DNA from 2 places in the Hoeflea sp. AS60 genome. Region 1 is predicted to be linked to the other one. Evidence: predicted binding sites of a transcription regulator. Region 1 holds the regulator's gene; the other holds the start of a gene.
The links. Region 1 encodes PhoB, which activates phosphate uptake and scavenging genes when phosphate is short. Its sites were predicted from a motif close to TGTCATNNANCTGTCAT; they were not measured.
Positions count from the first base shown of each region.

Region 1 (4,463 bases):
ATGCGGCGCTCGGTATAGGTGCTTCCAAGATGCAGGCGATTTTCCATCATATCCTGCCGCTCGCAGCACCCGGAATTCTCACTGGCACGATTATCGGCCTGGCCCAGGCGCTGGGTGAAACAGCACCTCTGCTGCTGATCGGCATGGTTGCCTTCGTTCGCGAATATCCCGGCGCGCCGCCGGAAGGGTTCTTTGATCCTGCCTCCGCTCTGCCGGTTCAGGTTTACAACTGGACCCAGCGTGGCGATCCGGCCTTTGTCGAGCGTGCATCGGGTGCGATTATCGTGCTGCTGATCTTTCTGGTCATCATGAACGCCATTGCCATCCTGCTGCGCCGCCGCTTCGAGCGCCGCTGGTAGAACACGACTGTTGCATTTGAAACAATCAAGCCCTGAGTATACTGACATTGTTGAAGGGAAGACGGAGATGAACATCATGACTGAAGCGGCTACTGAAAAAGCGGTCGACGCAGCGATCGAGGAGTCCGCAATCAAGATGCGCGGTACCGATGTCAGCGTATTCTACGGCGAAAAGCAGGCGCTGTTTGATGTCAATCTGGATGTCCGCAAGAACAGCGTGACGGCGCTGATCGGTCCGTCAGGCTGCGGCAAGTCGACGTTCCTGCGCTGCCTCAACCGGATGAACGACACCATCGATGTCTGCCGGGTCAAGGGCGAGATCACGCTCGAGGGCGAGAACATCTACGCGCCGATGATCGATGTCGTGGAGCTGCGCGCGCGGGTCGGCATGGTGTTTCAGAAGCCAAATCCGTTTCCCAAATCGATCTATGAAAATGTCGTTTACGGCCCCCGCATTCACGGTCAGGTTTCAACGCGCGCAGAGATGGATGAAGTTGTCGAACGCTCCCTGATCAAGGCCGGCCTGTTCAACGAGGTCAAGGATCGCCTGCAAGAGCCGGGAACAGGTCTTTCCGGGGGACAGCAGCAGCGGCTTTGCATTGCTCGCGCCATCGCGGTCAGCCCTGAAGTCATCTTGATGGATGAACCGTGCTCGGCACTTGACCCGATTGCGACAGCGAAGGTCGAGGAACTGATCGACGAACTCCGCGTCAACTACACCATCGTCATCGTCACCCACTCGATGCAGCAGGCTGCCCGTGTCTCGCAACGTACGGCCATGTTCCATTTGGGCAATCTCGTGGAGGTCGGTGCAACAGACAAGATGTTCACCAATCCGGATACCAAGCTGACCCAGGACTACATCACCGGCCGCTTCGGCTAATGCGACCGCCTTTCGCATAATGATTACAGGATTGAAGGATCAAACCATGCCCGAAGCACACACAGTCACCTCTTATGATGATGAGCTCCGTTTCCTGACGCGCCGCCTGTCGGAAATGGGTGGCATAGCCGAGCGCATGGTCGCCGATGCCGTTGCTGCCCTGGTCAACGCCGACACGGCCTCTGCCCAACGTGTTATCTCCGAGGACCTGCTGCTCGACAACGGCGAGCGCGAGATCTACGACAAGGCGGTTCTGGTGATCGCCAAGCGCCAGCCGATGGCGTCGGATCTGCGTGAGATCATCGGTTCGATCCGAATTGCTTCCGATCTCGAGCGCGTCGGCGACCTGGGAAAGAACATCGCCAAGCGGGTGATCGCAGTTCACACCATGGCGCAGCCCCGCAAGCTGGTTCGTGGGCTGGAGCATCTGGCTGAACTGGCCCTGACCCAGCTCAAGGAAGTTCTGGATGCATTCGCCACCCGCTCGCCGGGCCTCGCCAATTCGATCCGCGAACGCGATGAGGAGATCGATGCGATCTACACCTCGCTGTTCCGCGAATTGCTGACCTACATGATGGAAGATCCACGCAACATCACTGCCTGCACGCACCTGCTGTTCTGCGCAAAGAACATCGAGCGCATTGGTGATCACGCCACCAATATCGCCGAGACCGTCTATTACGTCGCCACCGGAGAACAGCTGGCAGCGGATCGTCCCAAGGACGACGAGACAGCCAGCATGGTCGCGCCCGCCCCGGGCGCAGACTGACCGCATCACGGAGTGCATGCACAATGGCAATGAGCCCCCGTATTACTGTGGTTGAAGACGAAGAGGCACTCTCGGTGTTGCTTCGCTACAACCTGGAAGCTGAAGGCTACGATGTTGACACCGTTCTTCGCGGTGACGAGGCCGAGATCCGGCTGCAGGAGCGCGTCCCGGATCTTCTGATCCTCGACTGGATGCTGCCGGGCATTTCAGGAATCGAATTGTGCCGCCGCTTGCGCGCTCGGCCTGAAACCGAGCGCCTGCCTATCATCATGCTGACGGCGCGTGGCGAGGAGAGCGAACGGGTTCGCGGACTGGCAACCGGCGCGGATGATTTCGTCGTCAAGCCGTTCTCCACGCCCGAACTGCTGGCGCGTGTAAGGGCCATGCTGCGCCGCGCGCGGCCGGAAACGATTTCCAGCCTGCTCAAGGTTGGCGATATCGAGCTCGACCGTGAAACCCATCGCGTGAAGCGTCGGGGCCGCGACATCAAGCTTGGACCGACGGAATTCCGACTGCTCGAATATCTGATGAGCTCGCCGGGCAGGGTCTATTCCCGCGCGCAACTGCTCGATGGCGTCTGGGGCCACGACGTCTATGTCGACGAGCGCACGGTCGATGTACATGTCGGCAGGTTGCGCAAGGCGGTCAATCTTTCCGGCATGCGTGACACCATCCGCACAGTGCGCGGTGCCGGCTATTCGATCGAAAGCTGACGCCTGCCAATACCACTTTCTGCGGCGTCGCGCCTCCAGACGAAGGTGCGGCGCTATGCAGTCGTGAGCCGGCGCTCCTGCCTCGCCGGTTTCAAGCCACACGGCTGGTGCACCTGCTTTTTGCAGACTTAGGGTATGGTGACTTTCAAGACATCCGACGTCAATTCACTGCCAAGCTCGACGATGCCAGTCTGCTTGTCCATGATGCAGATGTAGCTGACCGTGGCATCGGCACCCTTGGCTTTGCCGCTCAACACTGCAAGACCAAAGCTCTCGGATCCGAATGGATCAACCACAGCCGCCGCAGCCTCCAGCATCGGCTCAGCGGCTTTGAGACACTCTGTGCGAACGGTCTCGGCGAATTCGGCCCATGCGTCATCCGAAGATGCTGCAGCAGACAGGGTGGCCGCGAGTAAGGCAGCAAGAGCAATGACAAGGTGGCGCATCGGTTGGTCCTTTCGCTGCAGGGACTGCTGGCAAGCAAGAGCTATGGAAAGCCCGGCGGCGCTCCCAATGTGCGCTCTGATTTCGTTTCATGAGAGAATATATCAGAAAAACGCACGCTGACATCTGCGACCATCACAAAAACAAGGAGCCCGGGCGATCAACCCGGGCTCTGGCAGTCTTTACAAGATGGTATTCAGCGGGCGCGCTTGCGCTCGCTTGATGGCTGGAAAGCCATCTTGGCGTGATAGCCGCAATATGGCGAGGCATCGCCTGAATCATTGCCGCAGAAGTGGAATCCCTCCTGCAACGGATCGCCGACCGGCCATTTGCAGGTCCGTTCCGAAAGCTCAATCAGAGAAAGCCTGCGCGAAATCGGCACGACCACGTCGTCCATCGGACGGACGTCAATTTCTTCAGTCGCGACAAAGTCCAGGTCTTCCTTGAGCTGGGCTCCACCGCTTGAGCGGCTAACAGTGCGGGTTGCCTGCGTTGCGGTCCGGCCTGCGTAATTTGGAGCGCGGGGCGCCGCAGTTGTACGCTTGGTGCGCACAGATGCCTGTCCGCCGCTCTTGGCGCGGCCAGGAAGATTGAGCCGGTGCACCTTGCCGATCACAGCGTTGCGGCTCACGCCGCCCAGTTGTGCTGCGATCTGGCTAGCGCTGAGCCCGTCCGCCCAGAGTTTCTTGAGTCTTTCGACCCGTTCATCAGTCCAGTTCATGCAATGCTCTCCCTGTATCCCGTCTTTCGGGATGTCAGAATCCCTCAACGTCGCCCCGGACGACCGGAGCTTGAACACTCGGTTACAATGAGGTGAATAGTGTCCGCCGCGAACCTCTACTTCATGGGCTCAACTTAGTGGTCGGCGGACTCCGTGACAAGAGTCAGCCGAATCATGCTGATTCCTTTTTGCGGTTTTCCCCAACTTACGCGGCCAATATGAAATCTCACCCTTAAGTGGGTCCGTGTCGCCGATCGCATCGAAAAACCGCCCTCTGGAAGTGTTCGAAATCCGCTTGGGGCGTGTGGGCGCTGTGTCTCATTGACACGCAAGACCTAAATGTAAATAGTGACCGGGCCGCCCCGGAATGGGCGGCATTTTGGTTTTTCGGCATGTCCTGTCGTGCGGGTCGCTGCGGCGTTCGCAAGGCAAGGGCAATGTACTGTTGTCCGTTCTCAAGTGGGGAGAAAAGCGCCATGGCCGATGCCAAGCCGCTTTATGATACATATAACCGTGTTCCGATCGTGTTCGAACGTGGAAATGGTGTGTGGCTGGAAACCCCTGAGGGCGAGCG
Region 1 is NZ_JBBMQP010000001.1:1,460,220-1,464,682, forward strand. It holds gene pstA (phosphate ABC transporter permease PstA) at 1-359, shown strand, start outside; gene pstB (phosphate ABC transporter ATP-binding protein PstB) at 427-1,242, shown strand; gene phoU (phosphate signaling complex protein PhoU) at 1,289-2,011, shown strand; gene phoB (phosphate regulon transcriptional regulator PhoB) at 2,041-2,724, shown strand; gene WNZ14_RS06755 (hypothetical protein) at 2,853-3,170, opposite strand; gene WNZ14_RS06760 (GcrA family cell cycle regulator) at 3,365-3,889, opposite strand; gene WNZ14_RS06765 (aspartate aminotransferase family protein) at 4,366-4,463, shown strand, end outside.

Region 2 (4,463 bases), on a different contig from region 1:
CGAAGCTGATCGCAAGTATCATTGGCCGCAGGGCAGGCGGCCCGACGATCATCCCGGGCTTTCGGAGCTTGGACTGTGAACCGGCGGCAAACGTTCGGCATTTGAACGACGAAGGGCGCCCATGAGGCGCCCTTCGCAATTTGGCGACGTATTTGCGCCGGTCAGGCCATGGCTATCTTGCCGCCGCCCTGTCTGGTGACGGCGACAACCGCCGGACGGACCGGCATATCGTCCTTGAAATCGGGCCAGCGGGTGGCGGGCTGCTCATAGGTGGCAAGGCCTTCATCGCCCGGGTGCTGCACCGCGAGGAAAACGGTTTCGCCCTTGGGGTCGAACAGTGGACCGCACATCTCTGCTCCGACAGGAACCCGGAAGAACAGTTTCGAAGTGGCGCGGGCGTCACCATCCGTGTCAACAGCCCAGAGGCCGTCGGCGCGTCCGGTCTTCTTGGCCGAGTTGCCGTCAGTCGAGACCCAGAGCCTGCCATCGGCGTCAATGGCACAGTTGTCAGGCATGCCGAACCAGCCGTCCTTTGTCGTGGCGGAGGAGAAGCTGGCGCCGACTTCGGCGACCGAGGGATCACCGCATTTAAGCAGGATTTCCCAGGTTGACCTGGTGGAAGCGAAATCGCCATCGGTCTCGCTGATCTCGATAATGTGGCCGAAGGCATTGTCGGCGCGGGGGTTGGCGGCATTCTCGTCGCCGGCCTTGCGGCGCGTGTTGTTGGTCAGCATGCAATAGACCTTGCCGGTCATTGCATTGGGCTGAACGTCTTCGGGGCGGTCCATCTTGGTAGCGCCCAGAAGGTCGCCGGCGCGGCGGGCTTCAATGACCACATCGGCCTGGCTGGCAAAACCGTTGTCAGCAGTCAGAGGGCCGTCGCCATGAACCAGCGGCATCCAGTCGACTGTGCCGTCTTCGTTGAAGCGCGCGACGTAGAGCGTGCCGTCATCGAGCAGGTTCATGTTGGCTGCGCGGTCATCGGGGTTGTACTTGGCTGCCGTGACGAACTTGTAGACATAGTCGAAACGCTCGTCGTCGCCGCAGTAGAGCACCACGCGGTCGTCCTTGTTGACCACGCTCTCGGCACCCTCATGCTTGACCCGGCCAAGCGCGGTGCGCTTTTTCGGCGTCGACGTCGGGTCCATCGGATCGACCTCAACAACCCAGCCAAACCGGTTCGGCTCATTGGGTTCCTTGGAGACGTCGAAACGGTCGTGATGAGCGCCCCAATTGTACCAGCCAGCCGGTGCGCCATAGCGCTTGTAATTGGCTGCCTCGGGATGGCCTTCAGGCAGGTCGCCCATGAAGTAGCCGTGGAAATTCTCCTCCGCCATCAGCCATGTGCCCCATGGGGTGACGCCGCCGGCGCAGTTGTTCAGCGTGCCAAACACCCTGGTGCCCGAGGCGTCTGCATTGGTCTTGAGGCGGTCGTGGCCGGCGGCCGGGCCGGTGAGCATCATTTCGGTGCCCACATGCAGGCGGCGGTTCATCTTTCCCTCAAGCACGGGGCTCCACTTGCCGTTTTGCTTGCGGATTTCAATCACGGTGCCGCCATGGGCAGCCATTTCGATGTCGACGACGTCCTTTGTGAACTCGCCCATCATAACCTTGTCTTTGCCTTCACTGTCCTTGCCGATCGAGGCCCAGTTCGGCAACATCAGTTCTGCGTTGGTGTATTCGTGATTGACGACCAGCAGACCATGATCACCGGCCTCATCCAGCGGCACGAAGCCGACATAGTCATTGTTGTAGCCGAACTGTTTGGACTGGCTTTCTGCGGTCTGGTTCATCGGATCAAAATCCGGAGAATCGGCGAAAACCTTGTCGCCCCAACGCAAAAGCACGTCGGCGTCATAGCCTTCGGCGACATGATGGGTCTCGTCTACACCGGCCTCGATTTCCTTGAAGGAGAAGGCGCTCATGCCTTCGGCGCGAGCTTCATCGGCAATCATCAGCGCCAGCGGGCTGACGGTCGTGGCAATGGCGGTGACGGCCAGCGTGCCACCCAGGAACCCGCGACGTGAAAAGCGGCGGTTGATGATGTCGCCCATGGTCGGATTGCCCGAGGGGTTGCGGCCGACGTCTTCCTCGGCTTCGCGGATCTCGGTGAGGTTGATAACTTCGTCTTCTGGCTTGAACATCTCGTTCATGGCTTTCTCCATCGTGTTGGACTGAACCGTATGAGTGCCAATGCACCATTTTGCGTAACAGGCTTATGACATTTGCAGAAAAGGCACTCCCAGGATCGTCATCAATGGCCGGCGAAGGCTTGCAGCCTTTATCGATGGTATGCGAAAGATTTTGCCGGACTGTCCTGTGTGGCCGTTTTTCATTTGCCGACTGCTGGGTATGTATCTTGGAAGCCTTGGTTCTTATGTTTTTTGGTGCGGTTTTGTTCGCCGTGATGAGTATCCTGCCGGGGGACGCCGTGGCTGATGATGCCGATTACAAGGCCATTCTTGAGGCTTTTCTGGCTGAAAACCGGATTGCCGGTGGAACGCTTCATGTTTCGGGACCCGATGAAGAAGTCGAGGTTTCCAGCGGTGTTGCCGATGTCAGATCCGGCCAAGCGGTGACGGCGGAGACACGCTTCTACATTGCTTCGCTTGGAAAGATGGTGGTTGCCACTGCGATCCTCGCGGATGTCGAAACGGGCAAACTTGATCTCGATGCCAGCATATGGCCGCTGGTCAGCGACATTCCGCAGATCGCGTCCCTCGCAAATGTAAGGGATGTCAGTCTTCGGCAGTTGCTCAATCACACTTCGGGGTTTCCGGACTATTTGAGCGAAGATTTTGCACAAGCCAGTGCGCGGCAGCCTGACCGGCGCTGGACCGAAGCAGAGGTTCTCGCATTCGCCTATGACTGGCCGCCGCTTGGAAGCCCGGGGCAAGTCTTTGAATACTCGAATACCAATTACGTCCTACTGGGGCACATTCTCAAGCGGTCTCGTTCGAACATGGAGACGGCGTTGCGGGACAGTGTTCTGGCAAAGGCCGGTATGACTTCGACTAGTGTCGGTGCGGCGCACGACGAGCTTGATCTTGCGCGTGGGTATGCGGGCAGCGGGCGGCGCACCGACGTAAGCCGGGAAGCCTGGGCCAGAGCAACCGGCGACGGCCCTTTGGTGGGTACGGTCGGCGATGTTTCGCGCTTCATGCGGGCGCTCCTGCGAGACGGCAAACTGATCGGGCCCGACCTGGTGCGTGAGATGCTCTCGGGTTCAGGCCCGGAGGAAGGCTATGGCCTCGGCATAGGCATTGATGGGGATGAATGGGGCGACTGGTATGGGCATGCCGGCGGTGACGACGGCTTCGAGGCAGATGTCCGCTATTATCCGGATTCCGACGTTGTCATCGCCTTCAGCGTGAATGGAAATACCCACTCGGACACAGATCTTCTGGATCAGGCCGCCGAAATCTATTTCGAGCGCTGATGCATGCTGCGCTCAATTGGCTTAAATCGAGCGGTTACGTAAATGCATCACAACAAAGCCTCACAAGGTCCTTTGCGAATCCCATTGAATGCAGGGAGCATCAGCGGCCCGGCTGTTTTGGCAAGATCTTTCGTTCGATCGGCACTGAAATTGACTGCCTACTCCGCGGGAATCAGCGCGGGCCGGTCCACGGCCTGCTCCTTGATCGGCCAATGCACAATTGCCGCAAACAGACCGAGCGCCACGCCCAGCCACCAGACCGGGTTGTAGGTGCCGAAGATGTCGTAGAGGTAGCCGCCTAGCCAGACGCCGAGGAAAGAACCGACCTGGTGGGAGAAGAACACCACGCCGCCCAGCATGCCCAGATGGCGGGTGCCGAACATGATCGCCACCAGCGCGTTGGTTGGCGGCACAGTCGACAGCCACAACAGGCCCATGACGATGGCGAAGATCACCACTGATGTTCCTGTCTGCGGCAGCAGCAGAAAGGCGGTCACCGCAATCGAGCGGCCGATGTAGATCCAGACGAGTGCCATTGGCTTCGAATAGCGTTGGCCGATATAGCCCGAGGCCAGGGAGCCGATGATGTTGAAAAAGCCGATCAGCGCCAGCGACAGCACTGCAAACGAGCTGTCTATGCCGATGTCACGCAGATAGGCCGGAAAATGGGCGGTGATGAAGGCCACCTGGAAGCCGCAGACGAAGAAGCCCGAGACCAGCAGAAGGTAGCTCTTGTGACCCAGCGCCTCGCGCAGGGCTTCGCCGATGGACTGCTTGTACTGCAAGGCCGATTGCGAACCCGAGTTGGAATTGCCGCGCAGGGGAATGGCCAGGAACGGAATGATGAACATCATCGCCGCCATCCAGAGCAGAGCTTCCTGCCAGCCGTAAGCGTCGATCAGGCCCTGGCTGAGTGGTGCGAAGACGAACATGCCGGCAGAGCCCGCAGCCGTGCCGATGCCAAAAGCCATCGAACGCCGCTCGGGCGCGACATTTCGGGCAAAGGCTGCCAGCACGATGCCGA
Region 2 is NZ_JBBMQP010000002.1:26,659-31,121, forward strand. It holds gene WNZ14_RS10405 (nuclear transport factor 2 family protein) at 1-79, shown strand, start outside; gene WNZ14_RS10410 (PhoX family phosphatase) at 162-2,153, opposite strand; gene WNZ14_RS10415 (serine hydrolase domain-containing protein) at 2,432-3,439, shown strand; gene WNZ14_RS10420 (MFS transporter) at 3,598-4,463, opposite strand, start outside.
Region 2: the regulator PhoB is predicted to act here: its motif matches at 2,208-2,224, upstream of WNZ14_RS10410 (PhoX family phosphatase).